DNA from 3 places in the Acidisoma sp. genome. Region 1 is predicted to be linked to each of the others. Evidence: predicted binding sites of a transcription regulator. Region 1 holds the regulator's gene; each other region holds the start of a gene.

What was found. Region 1 encodes LexA, which represses DNA repair genes until DNA is damaged. Its sites were predicted from a motif close to TGTTCTANNTANGTTC; they were not measured.
Region 2: ACOEQ1_RS03180 (DUF3072 domain-containing protein) is a predicted target of LexA. The motif match lies at 2,498-2,513, and genes of this name have one in related genera.
Region 3: ACOEQ1_RS10405 (PA0069 family radical SAM protein) is a predicted target of LexA. The motif match lies at 1,868-1,883, and genes of this name have one in related genera.

What each region holds. Positions count from the first base shown of each region.
Region 1 covers NZ_CBDAQN010000001.1:533,883-539,074, forward strand. The annotation lists gene ruvA (Holliday junction branch migration protein RuvA) at 1-378, opposite strand, end outside; gene ruvC (crossover junction endodeoxyribonuclease RuvC) at 375-890, opposite strand; gene ACOEQ1_RS02495 (YebC/PmpR family DNA-binding transcriptional regulator) at 915-1,664, opposite strand; gene lexA (transcriptional repressor LexA) at 1,912-2,700, opposite strand; gene der (ribosome biogenesis GTPase Der) at 2,901-4,277, opposite strand; gene ACOEQ1_RS02510 (MFS transporter) at 4,395-5,192, shown strand, end outside.
Region 2 covers NZ_CBDAQN010000001.1:677,138-682,329, reverse strand. The annotation lists gene ACOEQ1_RS03195 (iron ABC transporter substrate-binding protein) at 1-290, opposite strand, end outside; gene ACOEQ1_RS03190 (diguanylate cyclase) at 688-1,746, shown strand; gene ACOEQ1_RS03185 (hypothetical protein) at 1,751-2,164, opposite strand; gene ACOEQ1_RS03180 (DUF3072 domain-containing protein) at 2,193-2,486, opposite strand; gene ACOEQ1_RS03175 (hypothetical protein) at 2,628-2,810, shown strand; gene pheT (phenylalanine--tRNA ligase subunit beta) at 2,815-5,192, opposite strand, start outside.
Region 3 covers NZ_CBDAQN010000003.1:474,626-479,817, reverse strand. The annotation lists gene ACOEQ1_RS10410 (LysR family transcriptional regulator) at 1-432, opposite strand, end outside; gene ACOEQ1_RS10405 (PA0069 family radical SAM protein) at 560-1,816, opposite strand; gene ACOEQ1_RS10400 (ABC transporter substrate-binding protein) at 2,133-3,272, shown strand; gene ACOEQ1_RS10395 (ABC transporter permease) at 3,312-4,268, shown strand; gene ACOEQ1_RS10390 (ABC transporter permease) at 4,285-5,139, shown strand; gene ACOEQ1_RS10385 (ABC transporter ATP-binding protein) at 5,139-5,192, shown strand, end outside.

The DNA.
Region 1 (5,192 bases):
CAGCGCCAGCCGGGCGGCGAGCTTGGGACCGACGCCCGACGCCCGCCCCAGAGACGCCCGATCCCCCGAAGCGATGGCGAACGACAGTTCATCGGCCGAGAGCGCCGAGAGGATGGCGAGCGCCACCCGCGGCCCGACCCCCTGCACGGTCGTCAGCAGGCGGAACCAGGCGCGTTCGGCAGCGGTCGCGAAGCCGAAAAGCGTGATCGCATCCTCGCGCACGAAGGTTTCGATGAGCAGGCGGGCCTCGGCCGGCGGCGGGGGCAGCGCGCCGAGCGTGCGTGACGACGCATGAACGACATAGCCGACGCCGCCCGTTTCAATCACGCAACGGCCATCCTCCTGCCCCTCGACGGTTCCGCGCAGGCTGCCGATCATCGCCCGTTTCCGGCGACGGCGGCGCGACCCCAGGAGACGCGCGTCGTGCGATGGTGGGCGTGGCAGATGGCGACGGCCAGCGCATCCGCGGCGTCCGCCCGCTTGAGCGTGGCGCCCGGTAGGAGGCGGCGGACCATGAGCCCGACCTGGACCTTGTCGGCGCCGCCTGTCCCGACGACGGAGAGCTTCACGGTCTTGGCGCCGTATTCGGCGACGGAGAGGCCCGCCAGCGCCGGCGCGAGCAAGGCGACGCCGCGCGCATAACCGAGCTTGAGCGTCGCTGTCGCGTTGGCGTTCACGTAGGTTTCTTCCACCGCCGCCTCCTGCGGGCCATAGGCGGCGATGAGCGCGGTCAGCGCCTCGTGCAGCGCGCGCAGACGCGAGGGCACACTCGCATCGCCATCCGTCATGACGATGCCGTCGGCGACATGACGAAGACGGTTTCCCTCCGCCTCCACCACGCCCCAGCCGGTGACGCGAAGCCCAGGATCGATGCCGAGAATGCGGATCAAGCGGTGCGGGTCATCCTAGGGTCATCAGGCGGAGAGTTTCTGAAGCAGCGACTCGGGTAGGTCGAAGTTGGCGTAGACGTTCTGCACATCGTCTGATTCGTCGAGGACGTCGAGCAGTTTCAGAACCGATGTGGCGGCGTCCTCATCCACCGGCACTGTCGTCCTGGGCCGCCAGTCGAGCTTGGCGCTTTCCGGCGCTCCGAACCTGCTCTCCAGCGCGTCCTGCATGGCGAAGAAGCTGTCGGGTGCGCCGGTGATCTCGTGCCACTCGGCGGTGCTCTCGACATCGTCGGCGCCGGCGTCGATCGCGGCCTCGAGCATGGCGTCCGCATCGGCGACGCCCGCCGGGTAGCGGATGACCGCCAACCGGTCGAACATGAAGCTCACGGCGTTGGTCTCGCCGAGCGCTCCGCCATGCTTGTTGAAGGCTGAGCGGATGTCCGACGCGGTGCGGTTCCGGTTGTCGGTCAACGCCTCGACGATGACGGCGACGCCGGACGGGCCGTAGCCCTCGTAGCGCACCTCGGCGTAGTCCTCGCCGGCCGCGGCGCCGGAGGCCTTCTTGATGGCGCGGTCGACCGTATCCTTGGGCATGTTCTCCTTCCGCGCGGCGAGCACGGCGGTGCGCAGCCGGGGGTTGGAGGCAGGGTCGGGCAGGCCCTGCCGCGCGGAGACGGTGATTTCGCGGATGAGCTTGGCAAATTGCCGGGCCCGGCGGGCGTCCTGTGCACCTTTGCGGTGCATGATGTTCTTGAACTGGCTATGGCCGGCCATGGTCGAGGCTCCGGAAGCGGGATGGACTGGGTGACGGTCTCTCCGCCAAGCCGGGCCGCCGCGTCAAGGTCGTCTTGCTAAGCGCCGCATGCCTGAAGAGGCACCGGTGTGGCGCCTTTGGCTTCAGGCATTGCCCGAACATCGGTCGCGTCGTCGTCGTGACGGCGCGGAGACGAGGCGGGCCGTTGGTCACCGCGGATCGACCGGTCCGCGGATATTCCCACATACGAACTATCTGGTGATCGGGTTACTGATACCGGCGCATCAGGGCCACGAGGCGCCCCTGCACGCGCACCCGCTCGGCCGGGAAGATGCGGCTCTCGTGCCGCTGGTTCGCGGGCTCCAAGGCCACGGAGTTGCCGCGCCGGCGGAGCCGCTTCAGCGTCACTTCTTCCTCATCGACAAGCGCGACCACGATCTGGCCGTTCTCCGCCGTCTCTGCCCGGCGGATGATGACCGTGTCGCCATCCTGAATGCCTGCGTCGATCATGGAATCACCGGCAACCTCGAGCGCGTAGTGTTCGCCCGGCCCCAGCAGCGCCACCGGAACTTCGAAGAAGCTGGTGGCGTCGCGCATCGCCTCGATTGGCAGGCCGGCAGCGATCCGCCCGTAGAGCGGCAATTGCACCGCGCCCACCTCGGCCGCAGCCCGCACCCCGGCCAGACGCGCCGAGAAATCACCCTGGATGACCGTGGGTGCGAAACCCGGAGCCCCCTCGGGCCGCTTCGGCAAATCTCGCGTCACCGCGGCAGGACCACGTTCGGGCACCACGCGGACGGCGGCGGCTTGACCGCCCACCACCGTCATCGCCGGCCCGTTGTCTCCCGGCAGGCGCAGAACCTCGAGAGCGCGCGCCTGATGGTGGCGGCGGCTCAGGAACCCACGCTCCTCCAGCGCCGAGATCAACCGGTGGATGCCGGACTTGGACCGGAGGTTCAGCGCCTCCTTCATCTCGTCGAAGCTCGGAGAATAGCCCGAGGACTTGAGATGACGGTCGATGAATATCAGCAACTCGTGCTGCTTGCGCGTCAACATGATCAACCCCTGCTTGGCACCAGCCTGCCGATTCCCGCCTCGGCGACTGGAACGAATCGCGACCACAGAGTGATCGAGATCATAACCAAATCGTGATTATGGCGAACAAATCAGCAACTCGCTCCTTCTAGGAGGTCGCTCGCAGCCGCGTCAAGCACAGGGTTGACAAGGGCTTTGCTGCCCGGCCACCGCCGGGCCGGTCAATCCTTGTCGCGGAACGGATTGACCGTGCCACGGAAGTCGAGGCGGATCGGCGTGCCCGGCAAGTCGAAAACCTCCCGCAAGGCGTTGATCAGGTAGCGGCGATAGTCCTCGGGCGTTGCCTCGGCGCGGGTGCCGAAGACAACGAAGGTAGGGGGCCGGGCGTTGGCCTGCGTCACGTAGCGAAGCTTCAGCCGCCGCCCTTGGACCGCTGGCGGCGGATGGCGGCTGATCGCATCCTCGAACCAGCGGTTGAGCGCCGAGGTCGTCACCCGCTTGTTCCAGGTGTCGTGCACGGCGCGTACCGCAGGCAGCAGCTTCTGCACGTTGGCGCCGGTCATCGCACTCAACGTCACCACGGGAATGCCCTTGAGCTGCGCCAGACTCCGCTCCAGCCGGTCGGAGACCGCCTTGCGCGCAGCATCCCGGTCCTCGACGGCATCCCACTTGTTCAGCGCCACGACCATGGCGCGCCCCTCACGCTCCACCAACCGGGCGATCTGCAGGTCCTGGTCGTGCAGGCCGTCAACCGCATCCACCACCAGGACCACCACTTCCGCAAACCGCATGGCATTGATGGTGGCGCCGGTCGAGAGTTTCTCGACCTCGTCCTGAACGCGCGCGCGGCGGCGCAGCCCGGCGGTATCGACGAGCTGGAACTCACGCCCGTCCACGTCCCTCATAGGCAGGGTGATGGCGTCCCGGGTGATGCCGGGCTCCGGCCCCGTCAGCATGCGGTTCTCGCCGAGCAGCCGGTTGACCAGGGTCGACTTCCCGGCGTTCGGCCGTCCCAGCACCACCAGACGCAGCGGCTTGGTCGCGTCATCACCCTCTGCACCGGCTGCCTCATCATCGGTGCCCTCGGGGGCTTCCGGAGCAGGCGGCAGCATCTCCGCGATGGTGCTCATCAGATGACTAAGCCCCTCGCCATGCTCGGCGGAGACCGACAGTGGTTCGCCAAGCCCCAGCGAATAGGCGTCGAGCGCGTTGTTATAGCCCGCGCGCCCCTCGGTCTTGTTGGCGACAAGCAGCACGGGCCGTCCCAGCCGGCGCAGCCATGCGCCGAAATGTGCATCGGGGGGCAGAATGCCGGCGCGGGCGTCGACCACGAAGACGATGAGGTCGGCCTGCTCCAGGCTGGAGGCGGCGCCGGCGCGCATGCGGCCGGAGAGGCTCTCGGGGGGTGCCTCCTCAAGCCCCGCCGTATCCGCGATCCGGACAAGCCGGCCGCCGAGCACTGCGGTTGCTTCCTGACGGTCGCGCGTCAGGCCGGGCTGATCGGCGACCAGCGCCTGCCGCCGCCCGACCAGACGGTTGAACAAACTACTTTTGCCGACATTCGGGCGGCCGGCGATCACGATCAGCGGGGTTTCCATGCGATGCCCGCAATACCGCCTAATTGCGCTTACAGGTAAGGGTAAAGCGGAATGCGTGGCCAGCGCTCCGGAATCGAATGCAGGCCCGCGCGTGATAGTATCGAATAAGGAATGATCATGAGTAGCAGTACCAGGGTGGACACCAGACCCGCCTTAGCGCCAGAGGGTGTGGTCTTCGCGGTTCTGCTCGCGATCAGTTTCTCCCATTTTCTAAACGACACGATGCAGTCCCTGTTGCCGGCGATATACCCGACGCTGAAGACGAAATTCAGCCTGAACTTCGGCCAGATCGGGCTGCTCACCTTTGTTTTCCAGGTGACGGCATCGTTGCTCCAGCCAATCGTCGGCATGGTCACGGACAAAAGGCCGCAGCCCTACTCGCTCGCGGTGGGCATGGGGTTCACAATGCTCGGGTTGATCATGCTGTCCCGCGCCCCGAGTTTTCCAATGCTGCTGGCCGCAGCGGCCATGATCGGTATTGGCTCCTCGATCTTCCACCCGGAATCTTCACGCGTCGCGCGGCTTTCCTCGGGCGGCCGCCATGGCCTCGCGCAATCGGTGTTTCAGGTGGGAGGCAACTTCGGCACAGCGATCGGCCCTGTCTTGGCCGCCTTCATCGTCGTCCCGAACGGGCAGGGCAGCATCGTCTGGTTCTCGGGTATCGCGCTCGTCGGCATGGTCGTGCTGAGCCTTGTCGGCCGCTGGTACCAGAACCGGATGGCGGCTCACCGCAGGCGCCCGCGCGTGGCCATGCATCCGCACGAGGCCCTGCCGCCGGGTAAGGTCGCCGTGACGATGGCGATCCTCATCGCACTCGTCTTTTCGAAGTTCTTCTATCTGGCCAGCATCTCAAGCTACTACACGTTCTACCTGATCCACCGTTTTGGCCTCTCAATCCAGCATGCTCAGCTCATG
Region 2 (5,192 bases), 140 kb from region 1:
AGCACACCGACCCAATGGCCGTCGGGCGCGCTGTCCTTCGCCGGGACTTCGGCAAGGGTCGCGGGGTCGACGGGGGCCAACAGGCCCTTTTCGTCCAGCACCGCGATCTCCGGCGAATTCTCCGTGAAGAAGATATCGGCGGGCGAAACCGTGCCTTCCTGAATGATCTGGTTAGCGACCTCCGGGCCATCGCCCGTATGCACCTGAACGCGAACCCCCGTCGCCTTCTCGAACCCGGCGACCAGCGTGTCCACCGTCTGCTCGTGCTGCGCCGAATAAAGCGTGAGCACCGGCGGTCCCGCGGCCTGCGCAGGGCGTTGAGCGCCGAATACCGGAACGAAAACGCCGCATATCACTGCTGCCGCAAGTACTCGCGGCTTCGCCCGACGCCGGATTGACATCGTGAACTCCTGATCATCGAGCCATCGCAATATTGCGAACGCCTCGCATTTGCAGCGCTTACTCCATTGACGGGATTAACGTCAATGCCTCGCCCGAGCGGAGGGCGGCGCGCGCGACCGCCTCGTGCGCGATCCGGTCCCCGGAGACAGGAGCCTTACCGTCGGGTTGTCTGGTGTTTTGATCGCGGCGTTGATGATCCCTACGGGAATCATTCACGCGGCATTCAAATGTTTTGTGGCCTCTTGAGACGGAACCAAATCATCGCCCTTCCAGAGGTGTGACTCGATGCAAGCGCCGTCGGCATCTTCCTACGTTACGCTGAAGCCATCGGGCCAGATGTCAAACAGGGCAGCTGCCGAGGCAGCGACGGATCGTTTTCAAACCGTCAACTGCGGCGATGACTCAACATATTACGAGGCCGTCAAACTTGCGGCGAACGTCTGTGGCACGCAGGGCGCTCTGCTATCGTTCATTCACCGTGGCCGGCAGTGGCTCAGTGCTCGTATCGGCATCGGTACGATGGACTATCCGCGTGCGCTCGCCTTTTGCGCGCAGGCGATCCGGGTGCCGGATGAGGTGATGGTTGTGCGGGACGTAGCCGAGGACCCGCGTTTCTCCCGCAACTGGGCCAAGGCAGGCGGTGTGCCGTTTCGTTTCTACGCAGGCGCGCCGCTGCTGGCGCCTCATGGGGTGCCGTTCGGAACGTTGTCCGTCATTGATCGCTGCAGTCGTGAACTATCGAAATCGCAGACCGTGGCTCTGCAGAGCCTGTCGCGGCAGATCGTCCGCCTGTTGGCGTTGGCACAGGACAACAGTGTGTTGCGTGCGGCCAACGAACGGCTTTCCGAGATCAGCTTGACGGATGTCCTGACGAGCATCGCCAATCGCCGCGCCTTCAACGAGCGGCTTGCAGCCGAAGAAAAGACTGCGAGACGTACCAACGAGCCGTTGTCGCTGTTGCTGATCGATATCGACCACTTTAAGCAATTCAACGACCGTCACGGCCATCTGGCAGGTGATGCGGCTCTTGTCCAAGTGGCTAGAATATTGAACGGCAATAACCGGTCTTCAGATCTGCTGGCCCGCTATGGCGGTGAAGAGTTCGGCCTGATCCTGCCGCGTGCCCGAGTGCAAGCCGCCGCGGCTGTTGCCCAGCGCCTGCGACTGGCGGTGGAGGCTGACGACACGATGGAGCAACATGTGACGCTCAGCATCGGCGTAGCAGCCTACGTCCCGTTCCGTGGAACCCACGGCCTCATCGCGGATGCCGATCGGGCGCTGTATGCGGCGAAGGATGCAGGACGCAACTGCGTCATGACCGCTGATGACGTGACAGGGGTGTAGGGGATCAGGCGAGCAGCGGCCTCGTTGCCTGATCTTCGGCCGTCACGTGCAGTCGGCCGGCCAACGCGACATCAACGGCTGTCAGCGCTGCCACCAACAGAAGGCCCACCACGGCTCCCTGCCGCTGCGGATTGCGCGACGACACGCCCATGGCCAGCGCTCCGATATCCATGGCGTCGCCCCCGACACGACCCCACACCCATGGCATCGGGTCCCGCGCAAGGACAAGCCCGAGACCGGTCGCCACTTCCCGCAAACCGACAAGAGCAATGAGTGGTTCGTTCGGCAGGCCGGTGTTCCGGGCAACGCCGCGCCGTCCGAAGAGATCTATCAGGCCGAGACCGATACTGAGCATGCCCAGCCCCCGTGCAAAGGCCACATCGTTCGACCTGTACGCCGGCGGATCACGGTGTCTCATTCTCATCTCCTCGTGAGGCTCGGAAGCGTCAGTGGTTGCGGCCGCGACCCGTCTGAGCCTGGAGACTGTCGATCATCTTCGACGCATCGGCCTTCGACAGGCTTGGATCGAAGGCGGCGCCGGCTTCCTCGCACAACGTCTTCAGGTAGGAGGCCTGGGCACCGGTCATCGTCTCATGTCCGGTGGTCCAGGTATTCGGGTCCTTGACGGTATTATTCGGAACATCGTCCGAAACCGCAGTCTTCGGATTGACATCGGTGTCCACCAGATCGGCTTCCGGCTGCTCCGTCTCCGGCTGCGTCGTCCTGCTGCGCGTGCTCATCTAACGATCCCCGTTCTTGGTTCGTTCACATATATTGGAGTACCACAGCGGTTCCGCCAGAGGCGCCTGATCACAGAGGCGTGCGGGAGAGATTTACGTGGCCGGCAATTGCAGGTCGTCCGGAACTGGAAGGCACAAGCTATGGGTTCGCTCGCTGCAAACTGGTATGGCGTCGTCGCCCTCTTCGGCGCACCGGCCATTGCCGGCATCGTGCTATGGATCGTCGCTCACCGCGTCCAAAGCCGGCGTGACCGAGTGAACCGCGAACGCCAAGCGCGAGGTTACGGCGACTTCCAGTTCCCGCGCCTCGCGCGCCGTATCTAGGGCACTACCGCAACACGGCTCCGGTCGCCTTGGCGACGGCGGCGACCACCTTCGCGGAGGCTTCCTCGATCTCCGCATCGGTCAGGCTGCGATCCTTCGGCTGGAACACGACCTCGACGCCGAGGGACTTGCGGCCGGGCTCCATGCGCTCGCCCTCATAGACATCGAACAGCGTCACGCCCGCGACGAGATCGCGCACCGAGCCACGCGCCGCCCGCAACACGTCCTCGGCGGCGACTTCGCTCGCCGCGATGAAGGCAAAATCCCGCCGGACCGGCTGGAAAGCCGACAGCACAGGTGCGGCCTTCCGGCGGCGCTTCGGCTCGGGGATCGCGTCGAGGAAGATCTCGAAGGCCGCCGCATGGGCGGGCAGGTCGAGGGCGCGGATGATCTCGGGGTGCAGCGCCCCGAAGCGGGCCAAGGCGAGCTTCGGCCCCTGCCGGACAACGCCCGAACGTCCCGGATGGTAGAAGCCCGGCGCATCGCCAGTCACCGTCAGCGCCTCCGGCGGCAGGCCGAGTGCGGTGAGCGCGGACCACACATCGCCCTTGGCATCGAGAGCCGTCACGCCCCGCGCGGGGACGAGCCAGCTGCGCGGCGTCTCGCCCGTTCGCAGCCCGGCGGCCACCACCTGCTGGCCGCCCCGTACGCCCTCGTGAAAAGCGGGTCCGACCTCGAACAGCCCGCCATCGCCGAAGCCACGCGCCGCGTTGCGCGCCGCAGCGAGCGCCAGCGTGATGAGGGGCGTGGCGCGCAGCTGGTCGAGGTCCGAGGCGATCGGGTTGACCAGCCGCAACGCCTCGGGCGCTTCCCCGAACAGCGCGGCGATGCGGCTGTCGGCGAAGCTGAAGGTCACCGCCTCGGCAAGGCCCCTGCCCGCCAGCACCCGCCGCGCCACCGCCGCACGCGCCTGCCGCGGCGTGAGCGTCGCCGACGGCACCGCGGAGAGCGCCGGGAGCGAGACCGGCGCGATGCGGTCGATGCCCCAAATGCGAAGCACCTCCTCGATGAGGTCGACCTCGGGCTCGATGACCGCAGCACCTTCGCGGGCCTGGGCGGCGCGCTCGGGATGCAATGCCGGGCCCTGATCCAGGTCGCCGCGCCCAGCAACATCGTTGCGCCAGGAGGGGACGTTCACGGTGATGCTCTCCCCGTCGGCGCCCGCGAGGTTGAAGCCGAGGCTGCGGAGGATGCGCTCGGCCTCGTCGCGCGGCACATCGGCGCCGCCGAAGGTGCGCAGCCGGTCGAAGCGCAGCCGCGCCGTGCGCCGCCATGCGGGTTCTGTCCCGGCCGCGACGGGCTCGGACGCCGTGCCGCCGCAAAGCTCGATCACCATCTGCGTCGCGGCCTCCAGGGCCGCCGGCATGAGCGCGGGGTCGATCCCACGCTCGAACCGCGCCCGGGCGTCGCTCGCGATCTGATGGCGGCGGCCGGTCAGCGCGATCGCGATGGGGTCGAAGTAGGCGCATTCGATGAAGACGTCGGTCGTCGTCCCGGTGCAGCCGGTGCTCTCGCCGCCGACCACGCCCGCCAGCGAAACGACCCCGGAAGCGTCAGCGATGACGCAGTCCGCCGGCGTCACGGTCACGTCCTTGCCGTTCAGCGCCCGGAAGGTCTCGCCCGCGCCGGGCCGCAGCGTGAGCCGACCGCCCGACACTCGCCCAGCGTCAAACACATGCAGCGGACGGCCGAGGTCGATCGTGAAGAAGTTGGTGATGTCGACGAGCGCGCTGATCGGGCGCAGCCCGATCGCCCGCAGCCGGTCCTGCAGCCAGCTAGGGCTCGGCCCGTTGGTGACGCCGCGCACCGTGCGGCCGAGCACCCAGGGGCAGACCTCGGGCATCTCGATCGCCCAGTCGATGGCGCTCGCGCCCTCCGAAGGCACCGTCTCGGGCGCGAAGGTCTTCAGCGCGCCGACGCCCGCCGCCGCCAGATCGCGCGCGACTCCCCGCACAGCGAGCGCATCGCCGCGATTGGGCGTGACGGCGATCTCGATCACCGGCTCGTCGAGCCCGGCCCACTCGGCATAGGCAGCGCCGACCGGCGCGTCATCGGGCAATTCGATGATGCCGTCATGATCCTCGCCAAGGCCGAGCTCGCGGGCCGAGCAGAGCATTCCGTTCGAGGCGACGCCACGGATCTCGCCCGCCTTCAGGACCATGCCGGACGCCGGGATGGTGGCGCCGACGGGCGCGAAAACGACCTTGATGCCGGTGCGGGCATTGGGCGCACCACAGACGACGGAGACCGGACCCTCGCCCGCATCCACCGTGCAGGCGCGCAGGCGGTCGGCATTCGGGTGCTGCACGGCCTCCATAACCTGCCCGATGCGGAAGGGCGCCAGCGCCGCGCCGGGGTTGGTGACGCCTTCCAGTTCCAGCC
Region 3 (5,192 bases), on a different contig from region 1:
GCCGGCGTCGAAACGTTCGGCCACGAGGTCTGTCAGCCCATAGTCGATGACGATCTCGACGTTGATGTCGGGATATTGCGGAAGCAGCGTCTCGAGCGCCGGCAGTAGTGCGGAACGTGCTGCGTGATCGTGAGCGGTGATCCGTATCGTGCCGGATGGCTTTTCACGAAGCGCGCTCAGTGCGGCCAGCTCCGCCTCGATCTCTTCGATCCGCTGTGCAACCCCCTGCAGCAGGCGCTCGCCGGCTTCGGTGGCAGAGACGCTGCGTGTCGTCCGTGTCAGCAGGCGAAGCCCGAGCCGGCCTTCGAGGCCACGAACCGTCTGGCTCAGCGCGGATTGGGACACTCCGAGGCGGGCTGCGGCCCGAGTGAAGCTGCGCGCCCGGGCGACGGCGATGAAGGCAGCGATGTCATCGAGGGTCGCGCGGGGCATTGAGAAGATCAGCTTCTAGGTTCCTGCCGAGCCTAGCGGCTAATCGCACATCGCTGCAGGGTCTAAATCATGCCGCAGCCTCTGCCAGCGGCAGGTCCCCTTTTCGTCCTGCGGGCCTACCCGCCCGCTAGAACAGAGACATCTGCGCTTCGGCCATCGCAGCCGGAGCGCTCGGCACGAGGAACTGCGTCACGTCCATCTCGGTATGGCGCGTGTTCAATCCCAGTTGACGCGCCGCCCGCTCGAAACGCTGCGACAGCAGATCAGCGTAAGGGCCGGTGCCGACGAAGCGCTGCCCGAACGTCGCATCGTTGAGCGCCCCTCCGCGCATCTGCCGGATCAGGCTCAGGACGTGGTTGGCCCGCTGCGGCATGTGTTCGCGGAGCCAGGCTTCGAACATCTCGCGCAATTCCAGCGGCAGGCGCAGCAGCACATAGCCGGCACGCTCCGCGCCGGCTTCCGCGGCAGCCTTGAGGATCGCCTCCAGCTCGGCGTCGTTGAGGCCCGGGATCATCGGGGCGGCCAACACGCCCACGGCCACTCCCGCCGCCTGCAGCGCGGAAACCGCCCGCAGCCGCAGAGCCGGCGCCGAGGCCCGCGGCTCCATCACCCGCGCAAGCGCCGGATCGAGCGTCGTCACCGACAGATACACGTGGAGGAGCCTGAGCTTCGCAAGCTCTCCCAGGATGTCGAGGTCGCGCACGATGCTCGCAGACTTGGTCACGATGCTCACCGGGTGGCGGAAGCGCAGCAGCACCTCGAGCACTTGCCGTGTAAGCTTGAGCCGTCGCTCCACCGGCTGGTAGGGGTCGGTGTTGGAGCCCAGCGTGATCGGCTTGGGCTTGTAGGACGGCCGCCGCAACTCACGCTCCAGCAGGCTCGCGACCTCCGGTTTGAACAACAGCTTCGTCTCAAAATCGAGGCCTGGGGAGTAGCCGAGGTAGGCGTGCGTCGGCCGGGCGAAGCAATAGACGCAGCCGTGCTCGCATCCCCTATATGGGTTGATCGACCGGTCGAAACCCACATCCGGGCTCGTGTTGCGCGCGATCGCGGTCCGGCTGTGATCGCGGATGAGCACCGTCTCCAGCGGAGGCAGCGACGCGAAGCCGTCCTCGAGCGAGCCCCAGCCGTCATCGCACGGCACTGTCGCCTGCGTCTCGAACCGGACCGACGGGTTGGTCGTCGCTCCGCGACCCGTACGGGCCAGAGAAGGCGTCGGATCAGCGCCCTCCTCGACCGCGTTGCGCTCGATCGTGTCGCCCTCCGCGATGTCCGCGGCAGCAGGACGGGGAGCGCGCGCGGACGGCTTGACGCTGGCGATCCGCACCTGACGGAACACCATGCGCGGCTTCGCGGGCACAGATGCGGCTTCGATCGGCTTCATGGCGATCTCCTTCGATCGCGAGACCATCGCAACATGAGCCTTCAACGTCAAGAACAAACCAAGAACACAAGCGGGCCGCTGCAATTATTACTCAGCGTGTCGGCTGCAGGCGGCGGAGGTGGCGGGGCTGTTCAATCACCCTCAGGGGTGATTTAAGCTCGACTAACGAACCTGTGATCGAAGCATGAAGTGTCACACAAGTGACGTTGTTCGGTCTTCGATCCGGCTGTATCGCCCAAATCGTCGGGCAGTTCCGCCTTGATCCTGCCCTCGCCCGCATGGCCTCTTTCACGATCTCGTATCAGGAGCATCCTCGATGCCGTCTCATATCCCTCTTCTCGGTCGCCGCGACTATGCGAAGCTTGGGGCGAAGCTCGGTCTGGGCGCCGTCGCCGGTGCGGCTCTGGCCTCCGTCCCCGGCATCCGTCCGGCCCGCGCCGCGGATGACATGGATGCGCTCGTCGCCGCCGCCAAGAAGGAAGGCAAGCTCAACGTCATCACCCTGCCGCGGGACTGGGCCAATTACGGCGCCATCATGGACGGCTTCACCGCGAAGTACGGCATCACCATCGACGACGCGAACCCCGACGGCTCCTCGGCCGACGAACTCCAGGCCGTCAAGAGCCTGAAAGGTCAGGATCGCGCGCCCGACGCGCTCGACATCGGGCCGTCCTTCGCCTCAATCGGCGTCAAGAGGCACCTCTTCACGCCGTACAAGGTCGCCACCTGGGACACGATCCCGGACGGCATGAAAGACGCCGACGGCCTCTGGGTCGCCGACTATTTCGGCATCGTCTCCATTGCCACCAACACCAACGTCGTGAAGAACGCGCCCACGACCTGGGCCGATCTGAAGAAGCCCGAGTACAAGGGCATGATCGCGCTGAACGGCAGCCCGCTCGGCGCCGGCGCCGCCTTCGCCGCGGTGTTCGCGGCCTCCCTCGGCAACGGCGGTTCCTATGACGATATCGCGCCGGGCGTCGCCTACTTCGGCGAGCTCGCAAAGATCGGCAACCTCAGCCCCGCCGCGGCCACCGGTCCGGCGCTGCTCGTCAGCGGCCAGGCGCCGATCGTCATCAACTGGGACTACCTGACGCTCGGCTACCGCGACATGGCCGTCGGCAAGGCGAACATCAGCGTCGTCGTGCCCGAGGGTTCGACGCCGTACGGCAGCTTCTACTGCCAGGCAATCCCGGCCGATGCCGCCCATCCGAACGCCGCCAAGCTGTGGCAGGAATGGCTGTATTCGGATGAGGGCCAGCTGCTCTACCTCGCCGGCTACGCCCATCCGGCGCGCTACGCCGACCTCGCCAAGCGGAACCTGATCCCGGCCAGCCTCTCGGCCAAGCTGCCGCCCGCCGGCCCCTACGCCGACGTGAAGTTCGCCACCCAGGCCCAGGTCGCCAAGGCCCAGAAGACCCTCGCCGAGCTGTGGCCCCGGATGGTGAAGATCTGACCACAGGCGTCCGCCAACTTTAACTGATTGAGGTTCCCCGTGAGCCAGTCTGGCGAGACCGTCAAACCTCAACCAGACGTAACAGCGAGACCGAGCGGGGGGCCGAGCGTCCCCCGAGCCGTCGCTTCCGCCGGTAGCGGCGGTGTCAGCGCTCTCGTCGGGCGCACGATCCCCTGGCTCTTCGTCGGCCTGTTTCTGCTTTTCGTGCTCGCCTTCCTGATCGCGCCGACGGTCGTGCTCGTCGTGCAGACCTTCATCGGCGACAACGGCTTCACCCTGTCCTACCTGGCAGGTCTCTGGGACTATCAGTATCGCATCGCCTTCGAGAACTCGATCATCCTCGGCGTCGCCTCGGCGTTCGTGGGCCTCGTCGGCGGCACGTTCCTTGCCTACTCAACCTTGCAGCCCGGCGCGCCGCCGATCCTGCGGTCGATCGTGACCAGCTTCTCCGCGGTGGCGACGAACTTCGCGGGCGTCCCGCTGGCCTTCGCCTTCATCAGCACCCTAGGCAGCCTCGGGTTGGTGACGCTCGGGCTGAAGCACATCGGCATCAACATCTATGCGATGGGCTTCTCGCTCTATTCCTTGACCGGTCTTACCGTCACCTTCGCCTATTTCCAGATCCCGCTGATGCTCATCATCATCACGCCGGCCATCGAGGGGTTGCGTGCGCAATGGCGCGAGGCATCCGATGGATTGGGCGCCACCAGCTTCCAGTATTGGCGGTTGATCGGGCTACCGATCTTGTTCCCGTCGCTCCTCGGCGGCTTCCTGCTGCTGTTCGGCAGCGCCTTCTCGGCTTTCGCGACGCCCTACGCGCTGACGGACGGCAACATCGCGCTTGTCACCATCGACATCAGCAACGTGCTCTCGGGCAACGTCATGTCCGACCCGCAGGTGGGTGCGGCGCTCTCGACCGGCATGATTCTCGTGATGGCCGTCGTCCTGATCATCTACAGTCTCACCGCGCGCTATGCCGCGCGGTGGCGGCGCTAAAGGCGGGAGCAAAATCATGAGCGCCGTTGTCACCGCCGAATCCCAGGCCGTCAAAGAGGCCGTCCAGGCGCCGCGTCCTCGCAAGCCGTACGGCGCGCGGACGAGGCTCAGCCTCTTCAACTGGATCATTCTCAGCCTCGGCGGCATTTTCTTTTTCGTGCCGCTGATCGTCACGGCGCTGTTCAGCCTCTGGCAGGGCGGCAACAGCTATGGCTTCTCCGCCTACAGCGCGATGCTTCATACGGCCGGTTTCTGGAACAGCCTGTTCCTGTCGTTGCGTTTGGCGGTCGAGACGATCCTGCTCAGCTTCATCCTGATGGTGCCGGCGATGATCTTCGTGCACCTCAAGGCGCCGAAACTGAAGCCGCTGTTCGAGTTCATCTCGAACCTGCCCTTCGTCATTCCGGCCATCGCGCTGATCGACGGCCTGACGACGCTCTACACAGGGCCGACCTGGTTGATCAGCACGCCGAACTACCTCGTCATTCCGTATTTCTTCCTGGCGCTGCCCTACGCCTACCGGTCGCTCGACGTTGGCCTCTCCACGCTCGATGTGCGCACGCTGACGGAAGCCTGCCAGTCGCTCGGCGCCGGATGGGGACAGATCATTTTCATGGTGCTGCTGCCCAATCTGAGGACGGCGCTCGTCGGCGCCATCCTGCTCATCCTCACGACTGTGATCGGCGAGTTCACCTTCGCGAGCGTGCTGCTCTTCCACACCTTTGCCGTGTTCATCAACGACACCGGGCAGAATGCGGTCACCGAGGCGTCGGCGCTCACGATCTTCGCCTTTCTGCTGGTATGGCTCTTCATGCTTGGCGTCATCTTAACCGGCCGCAAAAGCGCGGCCACCGTCGGAGGGGCGCATTGATGGACAGCACCGCGCACATCGCGATGTCGGGGGTCACGCTCTCCGGCATCCGC